DNA from 3 places in the Actinoplanes sp. NPDC051861 genome. Region 1 is predicted to be linked to each of the others. Evidence: riboswitches for the same ligand, from Rfam matches in the RefSeq annotation. Region 1 holds a riboswitch; each other region holds the start of a gene.
What was found. Region 1 has a riboswitch for S-adenosylmethionine ahead of AB0M02_RS32330 (GNAT family N-acetyltransferase). Riboswitches for the same ligand answer to the same signal wherever they lie in the genome.

Region 1 (10,182 bases):
GGCGGCCTCGTAGCCGACGGCCAGGACACCGCCGTGCCAGCCGGCGAAACCGGCGCCGGCGTGGACCCGGTCGACCAGGTTGGCCTCCTGGGCGGCGGTGAAGGAACCGTGGGTCCAGCACTGGACGATCAGGCCGGCCGCGTCGAGCGTGCCGCGGTCGTCGTAGACGTCCAGCGAGTCCGCCGTCTCGATCGTGAAGCCGTGTGACTCCAGGAAGTCGCGGAAGAGGTCGGTGCAGGCTACGGGTTCGTGGCCGTCCCAGCCGCCACGCACGATCAGGGCCTTCATGGTGCAGACGATACTTCCGGCGCCGTCCTTCGCCGCCGGCCGGCGTACGGTAAGAATTGGGGTGTGGCCGGCGCCGGAATCGCCTAGCGTGCCCCGGATGAATGCTCGGTTGACGGCGATCTGCGTCGATGCCGGAAAGCCTCGGGAGCTGGCGCGGTTCTGGAGCGCGGTGCTGCTGCGCGAGATCGGGGACGACGGCGTCACGTTGCCGGCCGACGGCCCGGAACAGTATTCGGTGCGGTTCACCGAACGGGCGGAACCGAAGGCCGGCCCCAATCGGATGCACTTCGATCTGTCCAGCGCGGCACCCGGGGACCAGGAGCGGACCGTGGCGCGGGCGCTCGCGGCGGGAGCGCGGCACATTGATGTCGGTCAGCGTCCGGAGGAGGAGCACGTGGTGCTCGCGGATCCGGAGGGCAACGAGTTCTGTGTGATCGAGTACGGCAACGACTTCCTCGCCGGATGCGGGCTCATCGGTGCCCTGTCCTGCGACGGGAGCCGGGAGGTCGGCTATTTCTGGAGCGCTGTCCTGGGCTGGCCGCTGGTCTGGGACCAGGATGCGGAAACCGCGATCCAGTCGCCGTCGGGCGGGATGAAAATCAGCTGGGGCGGGCCGCCGCTGCCGCCGAAGAACGGGCGGGGACGGGTGCGGCTCGACATTGCCGGAGCCGGTGCCGAACGGCTGGTCGCACTCGGCGCCACCCGGGCCGGCCACCTCGAGATGGCCGACCCCGACGGCAACGAGTTCCAGATCTGCTAGACGTTGTCGACGGCCGCCTGCTCGACCGGAATGGCGGCCTTGTAACGCTTGAGGAACGCGTCGAAACCGTCCGCGTCGGCCGGGGCCGGTTCGGCGACGGTGACCTCGGCGCCGGCGAAGACGGTAGTGTTCAGGAAGTCTGCCAGCGTCTGATCGGGATTGCGAGTGGCCAGGAAAGAGGCCAGCAGGGCGATGCCCCAGGCGCCACCCTCCGACGCGGTGTCACCCACCGTGACCGGGGTGCGGATGGCCGCGGCGAGCAGGTTCTGCGCGACGCCCTCGGTCTTGAACAGGCCGCCGTGCGCGAACATGCTGTCCAGGCGTACCCCCTCGGCCTGCAGGATCTCCATGCCGATCCGCAGCGTGGCGAGCGCCGCGAACAGGTGCGTGCGCATGAAGTTGGCGAGCGTGAACCGGCTGTCCGGTGAGCGCAGGAACAGCGGGCGGCCCTCGTGCAGCCCGGTGATCGGCTCGCCGGACAGGTAGTTGAACGCCAGCAGGCCGCCGCCGTCCGGCTCGCCGCGCAGCGCGGCCCGGAACAGCGTCTCGAAGACCGCGGACCCGTCGACCTCGACGCCCGCCGCGGCGGCGAACTCGGCGAACAGGCCGGCCCAGGCGTTCAGCTCGCTGGCGCCGTTGTTGCAGTGCACCATCGCGACCGGATCGCCGGCCGGGGTGGTGACCAGGTCGATCTCCGAGTACCGCCGGCTCAGCTCGTTCTCCAGGACGATCATCGCGAAGATGCTGGTGCCGGCGCTGATGTTGCCGGTGCGCGGCGCGATCGAGTTGGTGGCCACCATGCCGGTGCCGGCGTCACCCTCCGGCGGGCACAGCGGGATCCCCGGCCGCAGCGTGCCGGTCGGGTCGAGCAGCGCGGCACCGGCCTCGGTCAGCGAACCGGCGGGCTCACCGGCGGCGCGCACCGCCGGGAGCAGCTCACGGACCTTGAACGTCAGGCCGTGCTCGGCGATCAGGTCGTCGAACTGCCCGAGCACCCGGCTGTGGAAGTCACCGGTGGCCGAGTCGATCGGGACCATGCCGCTCGCGTCGCCGACACCGAGGACCTTCTCGCCGGTGAGCTGCCAGTGCACGTAACCGGCCAGCGTGGTCAGGTGGGCGAGGCGCGGCAGGTGGTCCTCGTTGTTGAGGACGGCCTGGTAGAGGTGTGCGGCGCTCCAGCGGTGCGGGATGTTGTGGCCGAAGACCTCGCTGAGTTTCTCGGAGGCGGCCCCGGTGTTCGTGTTGCGCCAGGTCCGGAACGGGGTCAGCAGCTCGCCGCCGGCGTCGAAGGCCAGGTAGCCGTGCATCATCGCGGACACGCCGAGCGCGCCGGTGGTGGTGAGCTCGACGCCGTACCGCCGGTGGACGTCGGCGGCGACACCGGCGAACGCCTCCCGTAGGCCCGCCCAGACGGCGTCCAGCGAGTAGGTCCAGACACGGTCGACGAACTGGTTCTCCCAGTCGTGCGTCCCGGCGGCGACAACGGCGTGATCGGGGCCGGTCAGGACGGCCTTGATCCGGGTCGAGCCCAGCTCGATGCCCAGTGCGGTGCGGCCCTGTTCAATCGCCGCGCGTACGTCAGCGTCGGACATCGTCACCGTTTGCTCCTCGAGTTCAGCTGCTGGTTGTTAACGTTCACTATCGCCGGGTGTTTCGCCCGTCCTCCGGCATAGTGCCAGTTCAACCCGCTTGATCGTCGGCGGAGGGCGGTCGAGTTGGCTCCGGTGAAGGCAGGGGCTCAGGGTAGCGTGCGCATGCGCTCCGGGGAAAGGAACCGGTAACGGCGCCGAAATCCGCTGGACGGCCCGGTCGCCGCACACAAGGCCAGGAGCCCGGATGTGCCCGGGCTCCTGGCCTGTGTGGTTGCGGCGCTGGGTGAGCGCGTCCTAGTTCCGGCGTTTCGTCAGGTGGATCTCGACCTGGTCGCCGTCCTTCTTGCCGATCGCCTTGCGCACCTGGCCGTTGATGGGCAACTTGTGCGTGCCGTCGCCGAGTGCCATGAAGGCGCCGTCGAACGGTTCGCCGTCCACGGTGCCGGAGACCTTGACCAGGTCCCGGGTGCCGAAGATCTCGGCCGAGTTGGGCATCTTCACGCAGGTCCAGGTGTCACCCGGATTGATCTTGCCCAGCGTTGCGGTGAAGGTGATGTCGAGCGGTCCGGCCGCCATGGTGCGTCCTCCCGAGCATTCGTCCATCTTTAGTACTTGAGGGTACTTATTGCCGACAGCATAGGAGGGCCATTAAAGTACTGTCCAGTTTTATTGGAGGTCGGCCATCACCGGATCACTGGCTCGCCGGCGCGGGCGCCCCAGCGGCAGTCGCGGTGCCGAACTGCTCGGCGTCGCGCGTGAGTTGTTCCTCGAGCACGGGTTCGCGGCCACCACCATGGACACCATCGCCGCGGCGGCCCGCATCTCCAAGGCGTCGCTCTATGTGCAGCACTCCTCGAAGGACGCGCTCTACGCCGCGGTCGTGCGGGACTGGGCAGGCCGGGGACGGGGCGCCATGGAGCCGCATCTCGGTGCGCTGCTGAACGCGGAGGACCTGGCGGCCGCGCTCGGCGTCTTCGCCCGTACGTTGCAGGCCGCGGTACTCAGCCGGGACGTCCTGCGCATGCGCCGCCTCGTCGCGGCGGAGGCGGACCGGCATCCCGAGGTGGCCGCCGAATACGTCACCGAGAGCTGGGATCGCAACGTCGGCGCACTCGCCGCCACGTTTGCCGAACTGGCCCGCCGTGGCGATCTCCGGGTGGACGATCCGGCTGTGGCCGCGGAGCAGTTCACCTGGATGGTGCTCGGAGCGCCCTTGAACGACCACAGCGTGCGGGGCGGCGCGGCGAGAACAGCGGGCCTGGCCGCCACGGCCGACGCAGCGACGGCCACGTTCCTCGCCCGTTACGGCAGTGCCGCCACCGGTGCGGGCGCCTCGTCGAGAGCCCGGCGGCGCACACCGACGACCAGCAGGTAGCCGACCATCCAGAACTCGGCGACGGAGGCGGGGTACGCCAGCGCGTCGAACAGGGCCTGTGCGTCGTCGGCGAGGTAGAGGACGAAGGGACTGAGCACGTACCCGAACCCGCCGGCGATCAGGAGCCATCCCAGGCCGCGCGGCATCCAGCCCGAGCGCAGCACGCACCGGCCCATCGGGATGAGCCACAGGCCGAAGAACAGCGCACCGACGGCCCACAGGTTGAGGCTGATCAGATGGAGAACCTGGACGGTGGCCGCCGCGTCGCCGAACGGGTCGGCGGAGACCTGGACCGCCGTGCCCAGCATGGCCGCGCTCGCGAGGCCGACGACCGCGTTGACCAGGCCGAATGCGGCGATGCCACTCGCGGCGAAGGAGTCCACGCCACGGAACAGGCGGTAGAACCAGGCGGCGGTGAGGGCCTGGGCGACGACCATGGCCAGCTCCAGTGCGACACCCGCGCGGGCGAGCGAGTCGTGCGAGACCAGGTTGGCCAGCGTCACGCCGGGGTCGTCAGAGGCGAAGAGCTTTGGACGTACGACGAGAAAGCCCATGATTGCGGTCAGAGCCATGCCCAGATAGAAGAGGCCGGTCGTGCGGGCGGTGCGGACCAGCGGATGCATCGTGTCTCCCTCTATTGCTCGATGTCGGGGTATCCGAAGACGTCGTCGAGCCGGACCTGGAACACCCGGGCGATCTGGAACGCCACCTCCAACGACGGTGAGTAGCGCCCCTGCTCGATGGCGATGACGGTCTGCCGGGTGACCCCGATGCGGTCGGCCAGCTCGGCCTGGGTCATCTCCCCGTGCGCGAAACGCAGCGCCCGGATCGAGTTGGTGACTCTGGTGGGTTTGCCCATGATCACCATCCTCGCCGGTACGCCACGAGCTTGACCGACGACGAGGCGAGCGCGGCCAGCACGAACGCCAGGTAGAGCGCGTGGGCGATCCAGAACTGATCCACCCGCGCCATGGCCATCGCAAGCGGCACCACAGCGGCGATGCTCATGACATAGAACCCGACGAACTCCCCCCGCGTGTTGATCGCCCGATCCCGCTCATCGGTCCTGCCGTCATCCCCGCGCGAGGCCACAGCGGTCACGATCGCGAGAACGATCCCCACCCCGATCCCGACCCCGATCGACGCGAGCATCGGCTCGGCATAGTCGATCGTCGCCACGTCGGTGCTCGGCACCTGGGACAGAACACTCGCCAGGTAGGCGATCGGCACCACGGCACCGACCAGTGCGGAGATCCAGGTGCGCTTCTCTTCGGAGGACACGTCGCGCTCCCATGTATAAAAAGTTTGACATCTCGAAGGTAAAGCAGAGTCGACTCGATGTCAATAATCTTTTACCTTGAGGGGGTTGGGTCGCTCGGGAGAGGGAGGGGGGATCTGGTTCTTCTCGGCGATTCGGGGGTCGGGCGTGTTGCCTAGCGTGACTGGCGTGATGAAGACGCGCTCTCCTGTCGTTGTCGCGGGTTTGGTGGCGGCTGCTCTGGTGCTCACGTCCGGGCAGTACGGGTATCACCGTGACGAGTTGTACTTCCGGTTTCTCGGTCAGCATCCGGCGTGGGGGTACGTGGATCAGCCGCCCGGGACGCCGATGATCGCTCGGGCGGCGGTGTGGCTGTTCGGGGACACGCTGTGGGGGCTGCGCCTGCCGTCGGCGCTGGCGGTGGCGGCCGTGGCGATGCTGCTCGCGCTGATCGCCCGTGAGGTGGGCGCGGGCGCGGTGGGGCAGTCGCTCGCGGCGGTCGGGGCGGCGGGTACCGGTGTTCTGGTGGTGGGGCACGTGCTGACCACGGTCGCGTTCGACGCGGTGGTGTGGCTGGCGGTGCTGCTGTTCGCGGCGCGGGCGCTGCTGCGGGCGGATCCGCGATGGTGGGTCGGTGTCGGCGTCACGGCCGGCGTGGGCATGTGGAACAAGCTCCTGGTCGTGCTTCTGATCCTCGCGCTGCTGGCGGCACTGGCGGTGGCGGGGCCGAGGGAGGCGCTGCGGTCGCGGTGGCTGTGGATCGGGTTCGGGATCGGGGCGGTGATCGCGCTGCCGAACGCGATCTATCAGGTGGTCAACGACTTTCCGCAACTGTCCATGGCGGCGGCGCTCGCGGAGAACAAGGGTGACGAGGCGCGTGCTCTGCTCGTACCCTTTCAAATCGTCGCGATAGGCCTGCCCCTTTTTCCGGTGCTTGCGGCCGGCGTGGTTTGCCTGCTGCGCAGGCCGCAATTGCGGCCGATCCGTGCGTTCGCGGTGGCCTATCTGCTCCTCCTGCCGGTGCTGTTCGTGATGGCCGCACAGCCCTACTACGCCGCCGGTCTCGCCCTGGCCTGCTATGCGGTCGGCGCCGCGGTGACCGAGAACTGGGCGCGCAGCGTCCTCCGGCGCGTGCTGCTGGTGGCCGCTGTGGTGGTGAACGTGCTGCTGGCGGCGGCTTTCGCGCTGCCGGTGTTCCCGCTGGCGGTGCAGGAGACGATCGGGCTGGCCGAGATGAATCAGGTGAGCCGGGACCAGATCGGATGGCCGGAATACACGCGGCAGGTGGCCGAGATCGCCGCGACGGTGCCGGGTGCGGCCGTGATCACCAGCAATTACGGGGAGCACGGCGCGCTTCACCGATATGGGCCGGAGCTCGGCATGGATACCGGCCTCATCTTCAGCGGGCAGAACGAATTGCACCGCATCGCGCGGCCGGCGGACGGGACCGAAGTGGTGGTGCTGGTCGGTGTTCAGGCGCCGTCGATGTTCGATTCGTGCCGGGTGGAGGGGCGGCTGGATTCCGGCTGGGACATCGAGAACGAGGAGCAGGGCGTGCTGATCTCGGTCTGTCGCGGTCCGGTGAAGCCGTGGACGGAGCTGTGGCCGGCCTTCCAGCACTACGACTGACCCGGGCGCTGTCGCCTGAGTAGAACGTGTTCTATTCTCGGCGGCATGACATCGACGGTATCGACTGTTCGTGACCTGGCGCGGCGATCCCAGGCCGCGGCCGGCGCGAAGGACCGCGAGGCGTGGCTCGGGCTGTTCGCCGACGACGCGGTGGTGGAGGACCCCGTCGGCCCGTCACCGCTCTGCCCGGACGGCCGCGGGCATCGCGGTGCGGCGGCCATCGCCGCGTTCTACGACAGCGTGATCGGGCGGGTGGACGGGATGCGCTTCGAGATCGAGCGGTCCTATCTCTGCGGTGACGAGGTCGCGGACGTCGGCAGCATCCACATCACGCTGCCGGGAGGGCACGCCGCGCGGGTGTGCGGTGTCTTCACCTATCGCAGCGACGGTGCGGACCGGATCGCGGCCCTGCGGGCGTACTGGGAGTTCAGCAACCCTTCCTGAGCGTCCAGGCCATCCGCAGCTTGCGGGGTGTGCCGTTGAGCCGGCTCGGATCCCCGCCGGGCGGTGACACCGTCGCCGTCTCGACCGGGGCTGCCCCGCAGGCGCGATAGAACTGCTGCGCGGCCACGTTCTGCTCCAGCACCCAGAGGTACATTCCGGGCGCCGCCGCCCGCGCGGTGATCGCCGCGGTGGCGCGGTCCAGCAGCGCGGTGCCGATGCCGGTGCGCTGCCAGGCGGCGGCGACGTGCAGGTTGTCGACGAGGCTGCCCCACGCGGGATCGTCGTCGAACACGACATGGACGAAACCCGCCACCCGCCCGCCGACCTCGGCGACGACGGTCTCGGTGCCGGCCGGCGCGGCCAGCCTGGCGGACCAGACGGACCGGCGGTCGGCCGCGATGTCACCGTCGAGGAACGAGTCGGCGTAGGCACCCCGGTAGTGCCGGCGCCAGCTGGCCGTGTGGACGGCGGCGATCTCCTCGGCGTCTCGGGAGCCGGCGGCGCGGAACTCGGGCATGGGCGTCTCCTTGTCGCGGCTTGCCCGGCGCACCACGCGCCGGGCCCGGTCCTCACCCGGAGCACCCCGCCCACGATCGGAGGGTTGCCGGCCAGCAAGCCGGGGCTTCGCGCTGGCACTCATGACCGGCCCGAATCCTACCCGCCGCGGTTACTCGCTGAACTCGGTGACGGAGAGCGCCCGTTCCAGCAGCCCGGCGGCCAGGTCGTCACCGCGGATCACGAAGCTGCCGTAGTAGTACTCGCCGTCCACGGGAAAGCGGGCGAGCGATACCCACTCCCGCGTCAGCCGGTGCTTCTCCCTGTCCACTGCGGAATACCACTGCGCCACCGGGACGACGATCTCGCCGGCCTTCTCGCGCCCCGCGAGGGTCTGCTCGGCGATGCTCGTGATCACCTCGTCGTCGGCGTAGCCGCCGACGTAGGCGCTGGGGAGCCCGTCGCCGCGCGGCCAGAGCTCGTCGGCCAGGGCACTCAGTTCGTCCAGGTGCGGCACGTCGCTGATCAGCTGCTCCTGGAAGGGGGAGAGGTCGTCGTCCTCCAGGTCCTCCTCGGTCGGGAACCACGGGGGCAGCTCGGCGACGAGTGTGGCGCCGAGCGCGGTCGAATCCCCGGTGATCTCGATGCCGGCGGGTGTGTGGAGGACTCTCGCGGACCCGCCGGCCAGATGGTCCTTCTCGTGGTCGAGGAAGAAGAGCAGGGATCCGCCGGCGGGCAGGGCGAGGCCGTCGACCGCCGGCAGCGCCGCACAGTCGACGGCGAAGACGAACGGCAACGGGCTGCCGTCGGTGTCCGGCCAGTCCACGCCGTCCGGTAGCTGAGGGGAACCACCGAACCGGCCGACCGGTGCGCCGGCGGGGCTTCCGCTCAGGCGGATCGACAGGCGGAGGTGCTCGGCGAAGACGTCGATCTCGTCGTCCGGGACGTCCAGCGCGAGCGCGGCACCGCGAAATCGCCCTTGATGATCCATAGCGGAGCATGATGCCACGATGGATTACTGGCGGCACGTCCTGATCGAGCGGATCGGGGACATCGGTAAGTACTTCTGTGGGGTTTGCAAGCGTGGGTGGGTGCTGGAGTGCGTCGTGGTGATGAGCGGGACGAGGTTGTGGGTCTGCGAGGAGTGTGACCACGTCTGGCTCAGCGCGGAGGAGAGTCGTCTGCGGCCGCGTCTCGAGAACCTTCAGCAGATCGTCGAGCCGGCGGACGGGACGCTGGCGGACCTCGTGGTGGGCGGGTGGGAGCAGCTCAGGCTTGCTGTCGACGTAGATTAGCGCAGCAGGCCGGAGTCGTGCAGGTGGGTGAAGATGATGTCGTCGACGGGGGAGACGCGGGTGCGGTCGGCCAGGGTGAGCCAGGCGATCTCGGCGATCTCGTTCGCCGGGGTCAGTTCGCCGGTGAACCGGGCGGTGTAGCAGGTCATCCGGACGGTGACTCCGCTGCGGTGGCCGTGTGCCTGGGCCTCGAACGTCCCGACGTGTTCGGCGGTTGAGGGCTCGATGTCGACCGAGAGTTCCTCACGGATCTCCCGCACCAGGGTGCCGAGGTCGGACTCGCCGGGCTCGCGCTTGCCGCCGGGCAGGTAGTAGACGTCCTTGCCGTGCGACCGGGTGCTCAGCACACGACCTTCCCGCAGAAGGATCCAGGCGATCTTGTCAATCGGTGACGGCACCGCGCGAGTCTAGCGGCGCGTCAGGGCGGAGGCAGGTAGGTCGCCCGTACCGTGAGCGGCGGGCTCGGTGCCGACTCGAGGCCGGCCGCGTCGACGGCGACGACGGTGTACTCGTGGGTGGTGGCCGCGCCCACCGGCAGGGTCAGGGAGGTGCCGCTGGTCTCGCCCACCGGGGTGGCGCCCTCGTACACCCGGTAGGTGCCGGCTGATCCGGACCAGGACAGGGTCACCTCCGCGCCGGACGGCCAGGTCGTGTGGACGTTGCCGGTCAACGCCAGGCCGGCGGGTGCCTCCGGGCGCGAGACCGGGCCTGCGGGGGTGGTCACCGCGGTGCGCCGGCTGCGGGGAGTCTCTCCGCAGGCCTGAAGAACAGCCAGGACACGGTACGCGTGACCCGACGCCGACGGCAGCCCGCTGAGCACGATGTGCGGGTATCGCGTGGTCGCGACCTCCACGTCCCGATCGAACACGGTGTACGAGGAGGCAGCCGCCTCCACGCTCCAGGACAGACGCACCGAACCGGGTGACAGGGCGGTCGCCTCGTTGACGACGGGCCGGGGCGGTTCGCTCATGCAGTCCGCGGTCGCGGCGGTGACCGCGGAGCTGTGCGCGGACTCGTTGCCGGCCGAGTCCAGGGCCGCGACGGTG
Region 2 (10,182 bases), on a different contig from region 1:
GGGCAGGCGACCGGAAACGTGTACGTGGACGTCGCCAACCAGGCGCCGACCGCCGCCGACGACGCGGTCACGACGCCGTACCTCACCGACGTCCTGATCGACGTGCTGGCGAACGACACCGATCCGAACCTGCTCGGCGGCGACGTGCTGAGCATCGACACGGTCGGCACGCCGGGCTTCGGGACGGCCACGATCGACACCGGCAGGATCCGGTATCAGCCACCCGCTGGGTATTCGGGGACTGTCGTTTTCGCGTACACAATCCGTGATCTTGGTCTGGCGAACGCGACCGCGACCGTCGCGGTGACCGTGAGCAACGCTCAGCCGACAGCCGCCGATCAGGCTGTCGGCACCGCATACGGGACGTTCCGCGACATCAACGTGCTGAGCAGCGCGACCGATCCCAACACCACCGACGTGCTGCGGGTCAGCGGCACCACGAACCCCTCCGACGGCACCGTCCAGATCCTCGCGAACGGGCGGATCCGGTACACACCCGATGCCGGGTTCTCCGGCGTCGACACGTTCCAGTTCACGATCGACGACGGGCACGGCGGCACCGACGTCGGGCTGATCACCGTCACGGTGGCGAACGGGCTGCCGGTGGCCCGGGCGGACGCGGTCACGGTGCAGGCCGGAGTGCCGCTCGAGATCGACGTGATGGCGAACGACGACGACGATCCGAACGGCGATCCGGTGACCATGTCGATCACCGCCCCACCGGCGCACGGCACGGTCACCGTCGGAGCCGACCGCAGGATCAGGTACGCGCCGGGCGCGCTCGGCGCCGACCAGTTCGACTACACGCTGAGTGACGGGCAGGGTTCGTCGACGGCGACCGTGACGATCGGGGTGGTCAACTCGGCGCCGGTCGCGCGGGCCGACTCGGTGGCCACCGACACCAACGCCGCGATAACGGTCGATGTACTGGCCAACGACGACGATCCGAATGGGGACAATGTCGCGCTGGTCGGGACGACTGCGGCGGCGCATGGGACGGTGGTGCGGAATGGGAACGGGACGCTCACGTACACGCCGGTGGCGGGCTTCTACGGGATGGACGCGATCGCCTACACGATCGAGGACCCGGCGCGGCTGTCGTCGTCGGCAATTCTCACCATTACGGTACGTAATGCGCCGCCGATCGCGCTGGACGACGGGTTCGTGGTCGACCAGGGCGTGACGACGCAGCTGAACCTGCTCGGCAACGACTCCGATCCGAACGTGGGGCAGGTGCTTTCGGTGGCGTCGGTGGGCGCCGCGGTCAAGGGTGCCGTGGTCCTGCACGGGAACGGGACGGTGACGTATCAATCGGCGGCCGCGGCGGCGGGGCAGGACCTGTTCACCTATGTCGTCAGCGACGATCTCGGCCGGACGGACACGGGTTTGGTGACGCTCACGATCAATGTGGCGGTGCCGCCCGGCCCGTCCACGCCGTCAGCCGGGCCGTCCGGTGCCCCCACGGCCGGGCCGTCCGGTGTCCCGTCGCCAACTGGCGTTCCCTCGGCCGGGCCGTCCGGCGGCCCGGCGCCCAGCTCCTCCGCCGGTCCGACAGCACCCTCAGCCGGCCCGACGTCCCCCGGCGGCCCGGCTTCCCCCGGCGGCCCGACGTCACCCGGCGGCCCGGCCGGGCCCTCCTCCGGCCCGAGCTCGCCCGGCAGCCCTCGCCCGACCCCCGCCGTCCCCGACAGGGCCGCGGCGACCGACCCCGGCGCCCCGGTGGCCGTCCCGCTCCCGGCCACCGACCTCGCCGGCCGCCCGGTGTCCGTGGTCGCCGTGGGCATGCCCGCCAACGGCACTGTCAAGCTCAATGCCGACGGGACCGTCACCTACACCCCGAATCCCGGTTTCAGCGGCACCGACAGCTTCACCTACACCGTGATCGACGCCAACGGAAACGTCGCACAGGGCACCATCGTCGTCGAGGTCGGCGCGGCTTCACCGTCCCCGACGGTCTCGCCCACCGCGCCCCCGGCCCCGGCTCCAACACCGCCCCCGCCGGGCCACCTCCCGACGACCGGCCAGAACCTCATGGCCGTCCTGCGAATCGGCGCCCTCGCCATCGCCGCCGGCATAGCCCTGCACTGGGCCGCCGGAATCCGCCGCCGCCCCTGAAAGCCGCCGTCCTCGACAGCCGATGCCCCCTGAAAGCCGCCCTGAGAAAGCGCCTCAAGCCCGCGCCTCCCGAAGACGGCCCCGGAAACGCCGGAAGGGCGGGCCGCCGAAGCGACCCGCCCTCCCGAAAGACTGGACTCAGAAGTCCATGTCACCGCCGCCCGGGGCACCGGCCGGAGCCGGGGACTTCTCGGGCTTGTCGGCCACGACGGCCTCGGTGGTGAGGAACAGCGCGGCGATCGACGCGGCGTTCTGCAGCGCCGAGCGGGTGACCTTGGCCGGGTCGATGATGCCCGCGGCCAGAAGGTCCACGTACTCACCGTTCGCGGCGTTCAGGCCGTGACCCGGCTCGAGGTTGCGCACCTTCTCCACCACGACGCCGCCCTCGAGGCCGGCGTTCACGGCGATCTGACGCAGCGGGGCGTCGAGCGCGACCTTGACGATGTTGGCACCGGTGGCCTCGTCGCCGGAGAGGTCCAGCTTGTCGAACGCGGTCTTGCCGGCCTGCACGAGAGCGACGCCACCACCGGGGACGATGCCCTCCTCGACGGCCGCCTTCGCGTTGCGAACGGCGTCCTCGATGCGGTGCTTGCGCTCCTTCAGCTCGACCTCGGTGGCCGCGCCGACCTTGATGACCGCAACACCGCCGGCCAGCTTGGCCAGACGCTCCTGCAGCTTCTCACGGTCGTAGTCGGAGTCCGAGCGCTCGATCTCGGCGCGGATCTGGTTGACCCGGCCCTGGATCTGCTCGCCGTTGCCGGCACCGTCGACGACGGTGGTCTCGTCCTTGGTGATGACGACCTTGCGGGCCTGGCCCAGCAGGCTCAGGTCGGCGGCGTCGAGCTTGAGGCCGACCTCCTCGCTGATGACGGCGCCACCGGTCAGGATGGCGATGTCCTCCAGCATGGCCTTGCGGCGGTCACCGAAGCCCGGGGCCTTGACGGCGACGGACTTGAAGGTGCCACGGACCTTGTTCACGACCAGGGTGGCCAGGGCCTCGCCCTCGACGTCCTCGGCGATGATCACCAGCGGCTTGCCCGACTGCATGACCTTCTCGAGGACCGGGAGCAGGTCCTTGACCGCGGAGATCTTGCTGTTCGCGATCAGGATGTAGGGGTCGTCGAAGACGGCCTCCATGCGCTCGGCGTCCGTCATGAAGTACGCCGAGATGTAGCCCTTGTCGAAGCGCATGCCCTCGGTGAGCTCGAGCTCGAGGCCGAAGGTGTTGCTCTCCTCGACGGTGATGACGCCTTCCTTGCCGACCTTGTCCATGGCCTCGGCGATGATCTCGCCAACCGTGGAGTCACCGGCGGAGATGGAGGCGGTGGAGGCGATCTGCTCCTTGGTCTCCACGTCCTTGGCGATCTGCGAGAGACCCTCGGAGACACTCGCCACAGCGGCCTCGATGCCCCGCTTCAGGGCCATCGGGTTCGCGCCCGCGGCGACGTTGCGCAGGCCCTCACGGACCAGAGCCTGGGCCAGGACGGTCGCGGTCGTCGTGCCGTCACCGGCGACGTCGTCCGTCTTCTTCGCGACCTCCTTGACCAGCTCAGCGCCGATCTTCTCGTACGAGTCCTCGAGCTCGATCTCCTTGGCGATGGATACACCATCGTTGGTGATCGTGGGGGCGCCCCACTTCTTCTCGAGAACCACGTTGCGGCCCTTGGGGCCGAGCGTCACCTTGACCGCGTCGGCGAGCTGGTTCATGCCCCGCTCGAGGCCCCGACGAGCCTCCTCGTCGAATGCGATGATCTTGGCCATACGGCGTTGTCCTCCCGGACATCCGCGGCGCCGGGCCTGTTCGGCCCCGCTCTCCGCACGTTGAGGAACGTCTGCGGACGTCACCACCTGGCGATGTGACGTCCTCAGGCCGAGCCGGATAGCCCGCGACGACCGGCTCCGTGCCCCGGCGCCGATGGCAGCGCCGCGACCGGAACCCCACCGTCCCGACCTGTTGGCACTCACTAGCCGCGAGTGCCAAACACCTGTTTAGCACTCCCGGGTGGCGAGTGCAAGAAAACCCATCTTCCCGCGAAACCGATGCACAGGCCCGGGTTTCCGACCAAAGATCTTGATGCGCAGCTCACGACCGGTTTACGTCATCCGGGTTGCCGCACGTCACACCGGGCGGTATGGAGTACGGCATGGAGAACTGGACAGTTCGACGGGTCACCCCCGCCGACGCGGGGCGGATGCGCGCCCTGCGCCTGGAGATGCTCGCCGACAGTCCGCTCGCCTTCCTGGAGACGCTGGCGCAGGCGGCCGCCCGCCCGCACGAGAGCTACCGGCAGCGGATCACCCAGTCCGCCACCGGCCCGGACACCGCCCAGTTCATCGCCGACCCCGGCGGCCCGCTGATCGGCCACGCCGGCGGCACCACGCTCCCCGACGAACCGGGCTGCACGGTGATCTTCGCTGTCTACCTCACGCCCGCCTACCGCGGCGGCAAGGTGCTGGGCGAGCTGATCGACGCGGTGGCCGACTGGTCCGCGGCGGCCGGGCGCACCGAGCTGATGCTGGAGGTGGTGGTCGGCAACGATCGCGCCGTCCGGGCGTACGAAAAATTGGGTTTTCTCGACACCGGCGACCGGCTGCCGCACCCGACCGTGCCGGCGCTGTCCGAACTGCGGATGCGGAGGCGGATCTGAGATGAAGCCGGCGGTCCGGAGCGTGCTCACCGCGGTCAACGGAACCACCGCGGCCGGACTCCTGCTGGCCTGGATCACCGGCGCCAAGGTCCGGCGCGGGCGCGACGGGGTGCTGATCGCCGAGGGCTACAAACTGCGCATGCCGCCGGCGTCCTGCTTCACGGTCGGCTCGGTGATCCTGACGAAACGGACCGCGGAGTGGCTGCTGGCCGAGGAGCGCAGCGCGCTGCTGGCCCACGAGAGCCGCCACGCCGGGCAGTACGCCGTCCTGGGGCCGCTGTTCTGGCCCGCGTACTGGCTCGCGTGCGGCTGGTCGATCTCGGTGTCCCGGTCCTTCGGCGCCCGCAACGTCTTCGAGCGCCGGGCCGGCCTGCGCGACGGCGGATATCCCGAGGACCTGCCGCTGCGCCCATGGGTGAACCGCGCCCTGCGAAGGCGCTGAACAGGAGATTTGGTCGGGAGGACGGACGCACAGTGCCTCCGCGTGGGTCAGCACTGGGTCGTTGGGTCCCTCGGAGATTGTCGCCAATGTCCAGGTGAGGGGCCTCGTACGGCGTCACGTCCTCCCGCAGAGAGCATATTGCCGATCCGGAGATCGGAGTGCAAGTCCTCGGAGGAGGGAATATTCGACAACCGGCAGATGTCCGGTTACTGACAGCTATCCCAGCAGGCCAGCCTCGCGTGCGCCGCGCAGCGACGGCTTGATGGTGTGGGTCGGTCCAACCTGGCCGGCGACCGCGTCGAGCGTCTTCAGACCCTCGCCGGTGTTGTAGACGACGGTCTCCTTGGCCGGGTCGAGCCTGCCGCTCGCGACGAGCTTCTTGAGCACCGCCACGGTCGTGCCCCCGGCCGTCTCGGCGAAGATGCCGGTGGTCTCGGCGAGCAGCCGGATGCCCTCCCGGATCTCCTCGTCGTTCGCGTAGTCCATCCAGCCGCCGGTCCGCTTGACGGCCTCGATCGCGTACGGCCCGGCGGCCGGGTCGCCGATGTTCAGCGACTTGGCGATGCCGGTCGGCTTCACCGGCGTGATCACGTCGGTGTCGGCGTGCAGCGCCGTGGCGATCGGGTTGCAGCCCTCGGACTGCGCGCCGAAGACCGCCCAGCCGCCCTCCGGGGCCTCGGCCAGTCCGATCTCGACCAGCTCGGAGAACGCCTTGTCCACCTTGGTCAGCAGCTCACCCGAGGCCATCGGGATGACCACCTGCGCCGGGATCCGCCAGCCAAGCTGTTCGGCCACCTCGTAACCCAGGGTCTTCGAACCCTCGGCGTAGAACGGCCGCACGTTCACGTTGACGAACGCGGTGTCCTCGAACTCGTCGGTCTCCACGAGCTCGCTGCACAGCCGGTTCACGTCGTCGTAGGAGCCCTCGATCGCCACCAGGTCCCCGCCGTACACCGCGGTGGTGATGATCTTGCCCGGCTCCAGGTCGGCCGGGATGAACACGATGCTCGGCACACCGGCACGGGCGGCGTGTGCGGCCACCGAGTTCGCCAGGTTGCCGGTGGAGGCGCAGGAGAAGCGGTTGAAGCCCAGCTGCTTGGCCGCGGTCAGCGCGACCGAGACGACCCGGTCCTTGAAGGAGTGGGTCGGGTTCTGCGAGTCGTCCTTCACCCACAGCGGCGCCCGCAGACCGATCGCGGCGGCCAGCTGGGGCGCACTCACCAGCGGGGTCAGCCCGGGGTCGAGGGTCACCCGCGCGGCTGGGTCCTGCCCGGCGGGCAGCAGCGCCGCGTAACGCCAGATGTTCTGCGGACCCGCCTCGATCTGGGCCCGGGTCACCCGCGCGAGCGCCGCCTCGTCATAGGCGACCTCGAGCGGGCCGAAACACTCGTAACAGGCGTGCTGCGCGGCCAGCGGGTACTGCGCACCGCAGGCGCGACAGATCAGGCCCGTGGCGGGCGACTCGGTGGCAGTGGGTGCGCTGACGGTAGACGTCATCGAGGGGTTCCTCTCATCTTTCCCCGCGGCGACCTGCCGAAACGGGGACGGAATTAGCACCTGCCACGCTTGGTCTCTCCCTCGAGACATGCGTAGTGGTTGCCGGGGCGTCAACGGGCCGTATCCCTCAGCCCCTCTGGATGAGGTATTCAGTTGTTTCCAACACCTTACGACGGCGCTCGCCCGATGCCACCACGGTTTCCCGATGTGTGAGCGTGTTCATCAAGGATCAAATTCAAGAGCTTGCTGTCGTAGCGGGGTGGGGCGTACAGACCGCTGCTCCCGCCGAGGGCCGCGCGGCGGCGAGCTGGCCGCTGACGCGTCCAAAACACTCACCCCCACCCGGCAACCTGCGTAAGTGGTCACCCCCACCCCAACCCCAACCCGGTTCCGTGTCGACTTACGCCCCGCCACGCACCCCAACTCCACACACCAAGCCCACACAACATTGCGTGTGAAGTTCGGCCCCCCTGCGCACCCCAACTCCACACGCTGGGTGGGGGTTGGCGGGTTAGAGGGTGGCTCGGCAGGCCAGCTGGGTGGCGACCTGGCGGTAGCCGAGACGAGTGTTCACCGCGAGCATCGGGAGGTTGGACTCGTCGTTCGCGGTGTAGGCGGTGGTGGCTCCGGCCTCGGCGGCCCGGCGCAGGGCCACGGTCTTCACCAGGCGAGCCAGTCCACGGCCCCGCCAGGACGGGACGGTGGCCGTCATGTCGGACCACACGCGCGCGCCGTCCCGGGTCAACAGGGAGAACGAAACGATCTCGGAGCCGGAGGAGCCGGAGAGGGCGACGGTGCTCGCGTCCCGGTCGAGGTCCGGTTCCTCCCAAATGTCGTATCGCCACGTTTCGTAGGCCGCCGGCTGTGGGGGCGAGTCGCCGGGCTCGTCGGTGGCCGCCGCGACGTCAGCGGCATAGAGCGCGTGCTCGTCGACCTCACGCAGAGAAACAAGCCGCACGCCGGGCGATGACATCTCCGACTGGTTGAAACCGTGCAGGTCAAGCACCGCATATCGCAGATCTCGGGTGGGCTGGAAGCCGTGGCGGCGGGCGAAGCCGAGGGAGTCCGGTGTGACGGTGGCGGCGACCCCTTCCACGCCGATCGCGTGCAGGTGGCCGGTCACCACGCCCAGGAGGGCTGTGCCGATGCCCCGGCGGCGGTGGGAAGGGTGGACGTGCAGCAGGGAGATCTGGCCGAGGCCGTCGGCGGAGCGCGGGTTGCGGTAGGCCGCGGCCCAGCCGACCACGGCACCGTCGCGGCACGCCACGAAGCCGGCCCAGCCCACACCGGTCGACGGCAGTGAGCTGATCATGCGGCGGGTGGAGTGCTCACCGCGTACCAAATAGGGATAGACCGTCGCACGCAGGGTGACCACCGCTGGGGCGTCGGCGGGAAGCGCCGGCCGAATGTCCGTCAGGACGTGATGTCCTTCCTGGTGAATCGGTAGAAGGCGAGGCCCCAGAAAATCGTGGCGAACACGACCGCGGAGATGGCGCCCTTCGCCAGATCCTCGCCCTGCACCGGTGTGGAGAGCAAGCCCCGCCAGGCGTCGGCGTAGTGGGTCGGCAGGAAGTTGCGGATGGCGCCGAGCGCGGTGATCTGGTCCAGGATGCTGGACAGGATCCAGAGCATCACGGCGCCGCCGACGGCACCCAGCGCGGCGTCGGTGAGTACCGAGAGCAGGAACGCGAGGCCGGCCACCACGAGCAGCACGACGGCGAGGTATGCCACGATGCCGAGCAGCCGCAGGATGCCCTCGGCGGGCGGGATCTCGGCGGCGATGGTGCTGCCCAGCGGTCCCCAGCCGTAACGGACCGTGCCGATCAGCAGGCCCGTGCCGACCAGCGTGAAGAGGGCCACGAGCGAGTATCCGGCCGCGACGATCAGCTTCACGCCGAGCAGCCGGGCCCGGGGCACCGGCACCGCCAGCAGGTAACGCAGGCTGCCCCAACTCGCCTCGCTGGCCACCGTGTCGCCGAAGAACAGCGCGACGACCACGACCAGGAGGAATCCGGCGGAGACGGCGAGGCAGAAGAGCGCGAAGTTCAGACCGCCCGAGGTGGCCAGGTCGGCGATGCTGCTGAACGCGCCACCACCGTCGCCGTCCTCGTCGGCGTTCCCGTCGCCGCCGAACTCGAACGCCACCAGGATGATCAGCGGCAGCAGGACCATGAAGCCGAGTGCCAGCTGGGTACGCCGCCGGGACGCCTGGCGCCGCACCTCGGCCCAGAGCGGCAGGGTACGCGAGGCCTTGTAGCCGGCCGCTGCCTCCACGGTGGTGCTCATCGGTCCCCACTCCCTCGCGAGTTGTCGCCGACCAGGGCCAGGAACGCGTCCTCGAGACGCCGTCGCGGCACCAGCCGGTCCACCCCGATGCCCGCCTCGACCAGCGACGCGACCACCTCGGAGCGGGCGGTCCCGTTCATGTCGACGATCAGGCCGGAGGCGCCGTCCGGGGTCACCGAGCGCACGCCCAGGTCGGACAGCACCCGGGTGGCGGCCGGTACGTCGGAGACGTCCAGCTGCACCGACGGCGACTCCCCGACGATCTCCTCGACCGGGCCGGACGCGACGATCCGGCCCTTGTTGACCACCACGGCGTGTGTGCAGGTCTGCTCCACCTCGGCGAGCAGGTGGCTGGAGACCAGGACAGCACGGCCGTCGGTCGCGTACCGCTGCAGCACCCGGCGCATCTCGGCGATCTGCGGCGGGTCCAGGCCGTCCGTCGGCTCGTCGAGCACCAGCAGTTCGGGAAGGCCGAGCATGGCCTGCGCGATAGCGAGCCGCTGCCGCATGCCGTGGCTGTACTTGCGGGTCTTGCGGTGCACCGAGTCGCCCAGCCCGGCGATCTCCAGTGCCTCCTCGAAGCGAGCGTCCTCCCACGGCCGGCCGGTGGCCTGCCAATACGCACGCAGATTCTGCTCGCCGGTCAGGTGCGGCAGGAAGCCCGGTCCCTCGACCAGCGCGCCGACCCGGGACAGGATCGGTGCGCCGGGGACCAGCCGGTGCCCGAAGACGTAGATCTCACCGGCGGTCGGTGTGGTCAGGCCCATCAGCACCCGCAGCGTGGTGGTCTTGCCAGCGCCGTTGGGGCCGAGCAGGCCGACGACCTGACCGCGCTGCACGGTGAAGCCGATCTCCTGCACCGCCACGAACCCGTCCCCGTACGCCTTGCGCAGCCCGTTGACCACGAGGGGCGTGTCCGCGTATTCCTCGGTCACCGCGCGCTCCTGCCTCCGGTGCCGCCCGCGCAGCACCAGGATCAGAACCAGCAGGCCGAGCAGGATGGCGCCGACGACGCCGGCCAGCACGTACCACCAGATCACCGCCGGGTTCGCGATCGGCGTGCCGACCAGCGTCGGGAGCGTGAGCTGCGGCTCCACCGCGACGGTGTAGGTGGCCGGCTGCGCCGGGGTGAGGAAGGCCTGGTCGGAGGTGGCCACCGCGACCCGCAGTGTGTGTCCCGCGTCGAGACGCCGC
Region 3 (10,182 bases), on a different contig from region 1:
GAGCCGCTGCCCGTGCGGCGGCCTTTGAGCGTGTCTTCACCGAGGCAGGACACCGACGTCGTTACTGTGCCCTGGTGGGTATGTCCTCGCACCTGGCCGGCCTCCGGGCCCGAATCGGCCACGAACTGATCCTGCTGCCGTCCGTGTCGGTCATCGTCACCGACGACGACGCGCGCCTCATGCTCGTGCGTCACGCCGGCTCCGAGGACGGGTGGGCGATCCCCGGCGGCGCGGTGGAGATCGGCGAGTCCCCGGCCGACGCGGCCGTGCGGGAGATCCGGGAGGAGACCGGAGGCCAGATCGATCAGCTGCGCCTGCTGGACGTTCTCGGCGGCGCCGACTTCGAGGTGACCTACCCCAACGGTGACCAGGTCGCCTACGTCACCGCCGTCTATCAGGCGAGACTCGCCGGCGGGACGCCGGCTCCCGATCAGGAGGAGATCAGCGAACTGGGCTGGTTCGCTCCGTCGGCGCTCCCCGATCTCAACCGATTCACCCGGGCCACCCTGAACAGGATCAGAGCAGTGCGTATTCAACCATCGACGCCGCGGTAGCAGCCGCCTGCCAGGCGAGCAACGTGGCCACGGCGGCGGCTACGACGATGACGAGCCTCTTGACGGTACGCATGTCCGGCCTCCCTCGACATCAGCGGCATCACCAGCCGCCCGTCCACCCATCCTGGCCGCTCGTCGAGCCCGCCACAATGGACGGTTCGGAAACTGTCATACCCCTCTGGCACTCTCCGAGCCATGACCGAGCGACGTGTGGCAGTGGTGACCGGTGCGAGCCGAGGCGTCGGCAAGGGCATCGCGCTGGCACTCGGTGCCGCCGGCCACGTCGTCTATGTGACCGGCCGCTCCACCGGCGATCACGTCACCTTCCCGGCCGTCGGTGGCACCGTCGAGCAGACCGCTCAGGCGGTGACCGCGGCCGGCGGCGTCGGCGTGGCGGTGCCCTGCGACCACACCGACGACGACCAGACCGCGGCGCTAATCGAACGGGTGCGGACCGAGCAGGGCGGCCTGGACCTGCTGGTCAACAACGTCTGGGGCGGCTATGCCGCCTACCATGAAGATCGCCACGCGGACATGGAGGGCTCGTTCTGGGAGCAGCCGTTGCGCGTGTGGGACGACATGTTCACTTCGGGGGTACGCGCTCACTACGCAACCACCGCCCTAGCCGTCCCGATCCTCCGCCCCGGCGCCCTGGTCGTGACCGTCTCGTTCTTCCCCGGCAGCTACCTCAACGGCGCCGACCAGGTCGCCTACAGCGTCGCCAAGGCAGCCGACGACCGCATGGTCGCGGTGACCGCCGCCCAGCTGGCCCAACGCGACATCACCGCCGTGGCGCTCTATCCCGGCCTCGTCCGCACCGAGGGCGTCATGCGAGCGGCTGACTTCTTCGACCTGTCCAACTCGGAGTCCCCACAGTTCGCCGGCCGAGCCGTCGCCGCCCTCGCCGCCGACCCCCACGTGCGCCGCCACACCGGCCGCTGCCTGGTCGCCGCCGAGCTGGCCTCCGAATACGACTTCACCGACATCGACGGCTCCCGCCCCTCCTCGATCCGCCCCGAGTTCGCCGCGGCGAGCACGCCCGACGGGCTGGCGGCGAGCCCGCCCGATGTTGCGGCGCCCGGTGTTGCGGCGGCGAGCGCGCCCGATGTTGCGGCGGTGAGCGCGCCCGGTGTTGCGGCACCCGGTGTTGCGGCGCCCGTGCGCGCGGGGGCCGATGGGATGCCGGGCGCTGGAGGCGGGCGATGAAGTGTCACGGGACGGCGGACAGAGGAGCGTGCGCCTGGATGCCATGATCGATAGACTCGACCCCGCCTGACCCCGGACAGGACGACGACATGGCCGCATGGAACCGCCTCGGAAAGGCCGGGATCGCCGTGGCCATGGTCCTGGTGCTTGTCGTGATCGGACTGGTGGGCTTCTCGGTCACCCGCGACCGGGCGGATTCGCTGCCGCCCCTCCCGGCCGTGCCGTCCGCGACGCCCCGGGACCTGAGCACCCCGATCTCGGTGCAGGTGATCAAGCGAATCGGCGAATCTGCGTGCAAACCCGGTGACGGCGGCGTGCCCGGCCCCGGCAACGGCGGCGACTGGTGCTACTTCCTCGACGAGGGCTTCGTGGTGACCCGGGCCAACCTCGTCGACCTCTACGAGGACATGGACGGCGAACTCGCCGTGACAGTCCGGCTCCAGCCCGCGGACCGCGAACCCTTCGCCGCGTGGTCCGCCCAGGCCGTCGGCAACCAGATCGCCATCCGAGTCGCGGACCGCGTCCTGGAGGCGCCGCACGTGGAGACCCCTCTCAGCGGCGACTCCGTCGACTTCTCCACCCTCAGCGAAGCCGAGACCCGGGATCTGTACCGCCAGTTGTGGGAGTAACGGCGCCAAGCGAGACCAGCTGTGCGAGAGCGGCGCCGAGCGAGACCCGCTGTGGCAGAGCGGCGCCGAGCGAGACCAGCTGTGGGAGAGCGGCGCCAGGCGAGACCCGGGGCCGGCCAACGGCGAGGGCGCTGCTCACCCCGCGGTGAGCGACCTGAGGAACCCGGTCAGCGCGTCGTGATAGGGCCGCAAGGTTCGCAGGTCGACGTACTCCTTGGGTCCGTGCTGCCCGTCCCCGCCCGGCCCGAAGATCACCGCGTTGACGCCACGCGCGGAGTAGAACCGGCCGTCCGCCGAGCCGTGCTTGCGCAGCAGTGACCCGTCGAAGCCCACCGACTCGGCGGCCTCCTGCAGAAGTCGCACCTCCCGGCACGACGGGTCGGCGTGGTGCGGCGCCCCCATCGCGTCGAGGTGGACCGACACGCCCGGCCCCGCGATCTCACCGAGCCGATCGAACAGGTCGGCGTCGGAGGGGACGAACCGGATGTCGAGCCAGGCGGTCGCCGACGACGGCACCACGTTGAAGGCGGTGTTCCCCGTCTCGATCTTCGCCACGTTGACCGTTGTCGACCACACCTCCTCGGACGGCACCGGGAACCGCTCCATCAGACGCCGGACCGCTTCCAGGATCGTGAGCAGCGCGTTCGAGCCCAGCCACGGATATGCCGCATGCGCCGTGCGCCCCGTCGCGGTCAGCCGGACCTGCATGATCCCCTTGGACTCCGCCACGACCCGCAGGTTGCTCTGCTCGCCGATGACGACGAAGTCCGCGGTGACGCCCTGAGCGACCTGGTGCCCGGTCCCGTCGAAGCCGCCCACCTCCTCGTCGGTGACCAGCTGCAGCGCGAGAGGGTAGGGCAGCTTCGGCGCGAGGGAGCGGAACACCGCGGCCATGACCAGGGCGGCGCATTTCATGTCGTGGGCACCCCGGCCGTAGAGCAGGTCACCCTCGCGCCGGGCGGCGAACTGCGACGCCTCACCCGGCACCACGTCCAGGTGCGCGTTGAGGACGACCCGCGGCGACGGAGGGCCGATCAGCACGCTGGGCTTGCCGCCCGACGAGAACCGGCGCACCGGGAACCCCGGCCCCACCAGCCCGACCACGAGATCCAGGGCCCGCTGCAGATCGTCCGGGCGATCCGCGGTGGAACGAATCCCGATCAGCTCCACCGCCGCATCGACAAGTTCCTCCATCGGACCGAAGCTACAGCGGTTTCTTCTCTCCCGCCTCGACCGCGACCGGCAGCCGATTCCCGGCCGGCGGCAGCGGGCACGTCGCGAACTCCGTGTACGCGCACGGCAGGTTCGTGGCCCGGTTGAAGTCCAGCACCACGGCTCCGTCCGGAGCCGGGGGTGCGATGAACAGGCTGCGGTTCGCCGCGTACGTCGTCAGCCCCGACGTCTCGTCCGTGAACAGCACGAACAGCGACCCCGGCGCCCCGCCGTTGAACGCGATCAGCGAGTGCTCCTGCCCGCCGACCTCGAAGACCACCCGCCCCGGCGACTCGTAGACGTGCTCGATCCCCTCCGCCACCGACCCCACCGGCGTAGGCACCGGAACATCAAAAGCTACGAAATATCCGGAAACAACCCACTTTTCGGTGGCGGCATATGCGGGCGTCCCAGGGTAGGCCGCAAGCACCGGACTGGACGGATCCCGCGGCCGAACAACGTCATACCCGCCCCGCCGCGCGATCTCGATCTTCGTGCGAGAGCCGGCGTCCACGGTGATGTCACCACGCTCAGGAATCGGCGGGAACTGATGGGTGCCGGTGACCACCACCCCGTCGGCAACGAGCTGCTCACCGGAACCGAGCGCAACCGTCACCCGGTCGTCGACACTGCTCCACAACCCGGGCGCCCCGTCGAAACGCCGCGGCGAGGCATCCAGCCAATGCAGTCCGGTGATCGAGAGGAACCCGTGCGGGGAAGCGCGCCGCTGCTCGTGGCCGGCGTGCCACTCCTCCCACTCTTCCTGGAACCGAGAAGTCATGATCTCGACGATAAACCCTACTTGTTGCATGGGAAATACGGCTCTGCTACTGTCCTGGCTCAGGTCATGAGTGCCAGCACACAGCCCCGGCTTGCTGGCCGGCAACCCTTCCGTCTCGCGATGGGGTGCCCCGGGTGAGGACCGGGCCGTGTCGACCGACGCGGCAAGCGCGAGCACCGGAGACGCCATGAATCTCGACATCGTCGGCGACGATCTGAAGGTCACCCTCTCGCACGGTGAGGTCGTCCGTTTCGCCCACCTCGACTACGCGGCGTCGGCGCCGTGCGTGCGTGCCGCGGCGGACGCGGTCCAAGACTTGCTGCCGCGCTACGGCTCCGTTCATCGGGGCACAGGGGTACGAGCAAACGCCTCCACCCTCGCCTACGAGCTCGCTCGCGACGTGGTGGCCGAGTTCGTGGGTGCCGGTGAGGAACACGAGATCGTCTTCACCCGCAACACCACCGACGCGCTCAACCTGCTCGCCCGCTCCCTGCCGCCGGGCACCACCACGATCCTGTTCGACGGCGAGCACCACGCCAACCTGCTGCCCTGGCCGAACCAGCTGCGTCTGCCGACCCCGTCGTCGCCGCAGGAGGCGATCGCGGCACTCCACCAGGCGCTGAAAACGACGCGGCAGGCGGTCGTCACGATCACCGGCGCGAGCAACGTCACCGGCGAGGTCTGGCCGATCCGCGAGCTGGCCGACGTCGCGCACGCTTACGGCGTACGCATGATTGTCGATGCCGCTCAGCTGGCGCCGCACCACCCGGTCTCCCTCACCGAGCTGGGCGCCGACTACCTGGCCTTTTCCGGTCACAAGCTGTACGCCCCGTTCGGTGCCGGTGTCCTCGCCGGTCGCGCCGACTGGCTGGACGCCGCACCGCCCCACCTGGCCGGAGGCGGCGCCAGTGCCGTCGTCGGTGACCGCCCCGGCGAGATCACCTGGGCCACCGGACCGGCCCGTCACGAGGGCGGCACCCCCAACCTGCTCGGCGCCGTCGCCCTCGCCGCCGTCTGCGAGGCGCTCGCCACCGCCGACCGCGACGCCCTGCTCGCACACGAGGAGACCCTGCTCGCCCGGCTCCGCGACGGCCTGGCCACGGTTCCGGGCGCGACCGAGGTGAGCGTTTTCGGACCCGGCCACCCGCGCGTCGGCATCGTCTCGATCGCTCTGGACGGGCGCGACCCGGCGGAGATCGCCGGCGTCCTCGGCCGTGATCACGGCGTGGGAGTGCGGGCCGGCCAGTTCTGCGCCCACCCCCTGGTTCGCCGGCTGACCGATTCCGCCCAGACCGGGACGTGCGGTGCGGGAACGCCCGGCCTGCTGCGCGCCAGCTTCGGCCTCGGCAGCACCGCGGACGACGTGGACCGGCTGCTCGCCGGGCTGCGCGCGGCACTTCGCACCTGAGCCGCTACCCGGGAGATCCTGACCCGATCGGGCCGCGGGCCGATCCTGCTGGACGTGGTGACGTGGATGGCACGGCTCCGCGACCGGCTACCGGCCGGCGGCGGGCTGCGTGACGAGGACTGGGCGGGCCGGCATCGGCTGCTGACGGTGCTTCTCGCCGTGGTCATGGTCATCCTGACCGTCTTCGGGGCGTTGCAGGGCGACGAGGCGGCGTACGCGCTGCTGCTGACCGACGGCCTGGTGCTGCCGGCCCTGGCGGCCGCGGTCCGGCTGCGCAACCGGCGGCTGCGCTCGGTGAGCGTGGCCCTCGGGTTCACCGTGGCCTGCGGCGGCTTCGTCGCGCTCTGCGGCGGCCTCACCGAGTCGCACTTCAGCTTCTTCATCGTGGTGGCCGCGCTCGCGCTCTACCGCGACTGGGCCCCGTTCGGCGCGTTCCTGGTCGCCACCACCCTGCACCACGGCGTCTTCGGCACGCTGGTCAGCGACCACACCTACGACCACAACTCGGCCATGGCCCACCCGCTGGTCTGGGCCCTGCTGCACGGCGCCGCGGTGCTGTTCGCCGCCGGTTTCCAGGTGATCCAGTGGGGCCTCACCGAGGCCGAGGAGAAGCGCGCGCAGGAGAACCTGCAGGAGAGCCAGGCCCAGCTCAGCGTCGCCTTCGACGAGACGCCGGTGCCGATGGCCATGATCGCCCCGGACGGTCTGCTGCTGCGCACCAACGCCGCCTACCGGGAGTGGCTGGGGCTGCCGCACGAGCTGCCGGCCGGCTTCACGGTCCAGCAGCTGCCGATCGTCCCGGTCGACAACGAGGGCGCGGACCTGCTGCACACGCTCACCGAGTACACCGAGCCGGTCACGCTGACCCGCCAGTACCGGCGCGCCGCCGACGGCTCGCTCATGTGGGTGCAGATCCACAGCACCGGCCTCTACGACCGGCGCGGCCGCCTCCAGCTGATCTTCGTGCACTGCCTGGACGTCACGGCGACCCGTGACCACGAGGCCGAACTGCGCCGCCAGGTGCGCCACGACTCGCTCACCGGGCTGCTGTCGCGCAAGGCCTTCGAGAACGACCTGGCGCTGCTGCTGTCGGAGAACCCGGAGCCGGTCAGCGTCATCTACCTGGACGTCGACCGGTTCAAGTCGATCAACGACGGTTCGGGGCACACCACCGGGGACGACGTGTTGCGCGCGCTCGCCGTACGCCTGACCCAGGTCGTCCCGGCCGGCGCCCTGATCGCCCGGCTCGGCGGCGACGAGTTCGTCGTCGCCCTGCCCGGCCCGGCCGGCACCGGCCTGCGGGTCGGCAACAGCATCCTCGCCGCCCTGGCCGAGCCCCTGCGTTTCGGCGACGGTGAGCTGCCCGTCTCCGTCAGCCTCGGTGTCACCACCGCGTTCGGCGACGCCTCCACGGACGACGTCGTGCTCGCCGCCGACACCGCCATGTACGCCGCCAAGCGCGGCGGCGGCAACCGCCTGCAGGTCTTCACCGACGACCTGCGGGTGCCGGTGCAGGAGCGGATCGCCGCCGAGGCCCGCCTGCGCCGCGCGCTCGCCGACGACCCGCGCCGCAGCCTGCCGCTCTGGTTCCAGCCGGTGGTCTCCACCGTCACCGGCCAGATCGTCGGCGCCGAGGCCCTGGTCCGGATGCGTTCCCCCGAGGGCGACATCCTTGGCCCCGGCCAGTTCATCGGCGCCGCCGAGGAGACCGGCCTGATCGTCCCGCTCGGCGAGCACGTGCTGCGCTCCGCCGTCGACCACCTGCTGCACTGGTCGGACCGGCTCGGCTACGTCTCGGTCAACGTCAGCCCCCGCCAGCTCGCCGAGCCGGAGTTCGTGCCGATGGTGGCCGGGATCCTCGCCGCCCTGCCGTACTTCGACCCGTCCCGCCTGGTCCTGGAGATCACCGAGACCGCGCTGCTGTCGTCCACGGTCGACGTCAGCGAGCGGCTCGCCGCGCTCAAGCAACTCGGCGTACGGATCGCCCTCGACGACTTCGGCACCGGATACAGCTCGCTGACCTGGCTCAAGTCGCTGCCCGCCGACATCGTGAAGCTGGACCGCTCGTTCGTGGCCGGTCTCGCCGACGACCCGCGCAAGTCCTCGATCATCTCGGCGGTGCTGTGGCTGGCCCGCTCACTGGGCATGTCCACGATCGCCGAGGGCGTCGAGGAGTTCGCCGACTGGTCAGCGCTGCAGGCGGCCGGCTGCCCGGCCGTGCAGGGCTACTTCTTCAGCAAGCCGCTGCCCGGCGCGGAGTTCGACCGGATGCTGCGCGACGGCAAGATGATCATCTCCTCCGGGGGAGTTCACCTGAACGAAACCACCGGGACGGTCCTGGCCGGTTAGAGTCCGGCCATCCTCGAAAACGTTGATCCCTTCATCGGCACCGCGGCAACCGATCTCCCCAGAGCTCACGGTCTCGCCGCCACCTGGTGGTGGCCGAAGCCTCAGGTGGGCAACACCCACCCGGGCGCCACCTCGCCCCTCGGCATGGTCTCCGCCTGTGCGTACTCGGGTGCCTATCCGACCGGTTACGGCCGGTACGCCAAGAACACCGAGGGTGTGCCGGAGGAGATGTTCCCCCGGCTGCAGGCCTCCGGGTTCACCCACTTCCAGCAGTCCGGCACGGGCGCGATCCGCAAGTACTACAACTATGTGCGGGTCACCCCGATGGTGCAGCCCCTCGACGACCTCGGGCAGTCATGGCCGCTCGAGGACGAGCGGGCCGAGGCCGGCTACTACGCGGCCAACCTGGACACCGGGGTGCGCTGCGAGATCACCGTGGGGGAGAAGGTCGCGGTGCACCGCTTCACCTTCCCCGACCACCAGAGCGCCCGGGTCGTGATCGACCTGTCCTGCGGCGGCCTCGGCATCGACCTGGGCCGGACCGTCCCGCTGCGCGCCCAGGCCGAGAGCATGGGGCACGGCCGGGCGCAGGGCACGGTGGTCATGGAGGGCGTACCGCTCTCGGTCTACCTCGAGGTGGACAGCCCGAACTGGCGGCAGATGCTCTGGTACGACCGGCGGCTGATCCCCGGCGGTACCCGGCTCGACTTCGACAGCATCCGGAACACCACGCTGCGCCCGTTCGGCATGATCTTCATGGGCCCGGTGCGGGCCGGGGAGACCATCGAGGTCCGGCTCGGCTTCTCGCTGCGCGGCTGCGACCAGGCCCGGGCGAACCTGGAACGCGAGTGCGGCGTCGGGCAGGGGACCGCGTTCGAGCACGTACGCGGGCGCACCCAGTCCCGCTGGCGCGACTACCTGAGCCGGGTCCAGGTGGACGGCGGCACCCCCGCGCGACGCACGGTCATGGCGACCGCGATGTACCACTCGCTGATCAAGCCGTGCATCGCCGACGACGAGAGCCCGTTCTGGCCCAACTCCGGCCCGTACGCCTTCGACATCTGCACCATGTGGGACATCTACAAGACGCAGTTGCCGCTGCTCTCGGCGATCGCGCCGGGCCGTTTCGGCGACCTGCTCGAATCGCTGATCCGGGTGTGCGAGGAGGAGGGCAACTTCCCGATCGGCTACCGGATGGCCCGCGGCGCCGACCGGTTCTTCCGCCAGGCCAGCGCGCTCGCGCACACCGCACTCGCCGACGCGCACGCGCTGAACCGGCCGGGCATCGACTGGACCTGGGCGCTCGTGCACATGGTGGACGATCTGCGCCGCCTGTACGGCGAGGACTTCTGGGAGCACGGCGTCGTGCATCCGATCACGCACACGCTGGATCTCGCGTACGCGCACCACTGCACCGCCCAGCTGGCCCGCGCCCTCAACGACCACCGCCTCGCCGCCGATCTGGAACGCCGCAGCCGCGACTGGGTGAACGCGTTCGACCCGGCCACCGGACTGCTGCGAGACTCGGAGTTCTACGAGGGCGGCAAGTGGAACTACTCGTTCCGGCTGCTGCACGACATGGCCTCCCGGATCGACCTGGCCGGAGGCGACGACGCGTTCCTCGGCCGGCTCGACCGGTTCTTCGGCTACGGCGCCGAACCGGTGAAGCAGCCCGGCCGGTGCCCGCAGCCCGAGGAGATGGCCGCCGGGTACGCCCTCAACCGTTTCGAAGGCCTGAACAACGAACCCGACATGGAGGCACCCTGGGCATACCACTACGCGGGACGTCCCGACCGTACGGCCGAGGTCGTGCACGCCGCACTGACCTGGCAGTTCGGCACGGGGCCGGGCGGGCTCCCGGGCAACGACGACTCCGGCGGGCTCAGCGCCTGGTACGTGTGGGCGTCGCTCGGCCTGTTCCCGGTCGCCGGGCAGAACCTGTTCCTGGTCAATGCGCCGGCCTTCGCCAACGCGTCGCTGCAGGTCGAGGGCGGTGAGTTCATCATCGAGACCAGCGGCCACCGGGAGACCCCGATCGGCGTC

Region 2: it holds a riboswitch for S-adenosylmethionine, as region 1 does, so the genes downstream of both, thrC (threonine synthase) here and AB0M02_RS32330 (GNAT family N-acetyltransferase) in region 1, are expected to answer to the same signal.
Region 3: it holds a riboswitch for S-adenosylmethionine, as region 1 does, so the genes downstream of both, AB0M02_RS25210 (aminotransferase class V-fold PLP-dependent enzyme) here and AB0M02_RS32330 (GNAT family N-acetyltransferase) in region 1, are expected to answer to the same signal.

What each region holds. Positions count from the first base shown of each region.
Region 1 is NZ_JBFAYE010000016.1:27,822-38,003, forward strand. It holds gene AB0M02_RS32280 (ThuA domain-containing protein) at 1-288, opposite strand, end outside; gene AB0M02_RS32285 (VOC family protein) at 386-1,048, shown strand; gene AB0M02_RS32290 (FGGY-family carbohydrate kinase) at 1,045-2,640, opposite strand; gene AB0M02_RS32295 (DUF1905 domain-containing protein) at 2,935-3,216, opposite strand; gene AB0M02_RS32300 (TetR/AcrR family transcriptional regulator) at 3,380-4,015, shown strand; gene AB0M02_RS32305 (DUF4386 domain-containing protein) at 3,943-4,638, opposite strand; gene AB0M02_RS32310 (helix-turn-helix transcriptional regulator) at 4,650-4,874, opposite strand; gene AB0M02_RS32315 (hypothetical protein) at 4,877-5,296, opposite strand; gene AB0M02_RS32320 (glycosyltransferase family 39 protein) at 5,466-6,902, shown strand; gene AB0M02_RS32325 (nuclear transport factor 2 family protein) at 6,948-7,346, shown strand; gene AB0M02_RS32330 (GNAT family N-acetyltransferase) at 7,330-7,863, opposite strand; SAM riboswitch class IV at 7,875-7,990, opposite strand; gene AB0M02_RS32335 (DUF1963 domain-containing protein) at 8,014-8,832, opposite strand; gene AB0M02_RS32340 (hypothetical protein) at 8,852-9,136, shown strand; gene AB0M02_RS32345 (NUDIX domain-containing protein) at 9,133-9,534, opposite strand; gene AB0M02_RS32350 (hypothetical protein) at 9,555-10,182, opposite strand, start outside.
Region 2 is NZ_JBFAYE010000001.1:118,959-129,140, reverse strand. It holds gene AB0M02_RS00700 (Ig-like domain-containing protein) at 1-2,115, shown strand, start outside; gene groL (chaperonin GroEL) at 2,254-3,876, opposite strand; gene AB0M02_RS00690 (GNAT family N-acetyltransferase) at 4,260-4,763, shown strand; gene AB0M02_RS00685 (hypothetical protein) at 4,765-5,205, shown strand; gene thrC (threonine synthase) at 5,422-6,702, opposite strand; SAM riboswitch class I at 6,713-6,849, opposite strand; gene AB0M02_RS00675 (GNAT family N-acetyltransferase) at 7,214-8,077, opposite strand; gene AB0M02_RS00670 (ABC transporter permease subunit) at 8,116-8,988, opposite strand; gene AB0M02_RS00665 (alpha/beta fold hydrolase) at 8,985-10,182, opposite strand, start outside.
Region 3 is NZ_JBFAYE010000010.1:49,713-59,894, forward strand. It holds gene AB0M02_RS25185 (NUDIX domain-containing protein) at 81-554, shown strand; gene AB0M02_RS25190 (SDR family NAD(P)-dependent oxidoreductase) at 750-1,760, shown strand; gene AB0M02_RS25195 (hypothetical protein) at 1,850-2,389, shown strand; gene AB0M02_RS25200 (M20/M25/M40 family metallo-hydrolase) at 2,525-3,583, opposite strand; gene AB0M02_RS25205 (DUF1684 domain-containing protein) at 3,594-4,382, opposite strand; SAM riboswitch class IV at 4,445-4,558, shown strand; gene AB0M02_RS25210 (aminotransferase class V-fold PLP-dependent enzyme) at 4,570-5,790, shown strand; gene AB0M02_RS25215 (EAL domain-containing protein) at 5,857-8,139, shown strand; gene AB0M02_RS25220 (glycoside hydrolase domain-containing protein) at 8,173-10,182, shown strand, end outside.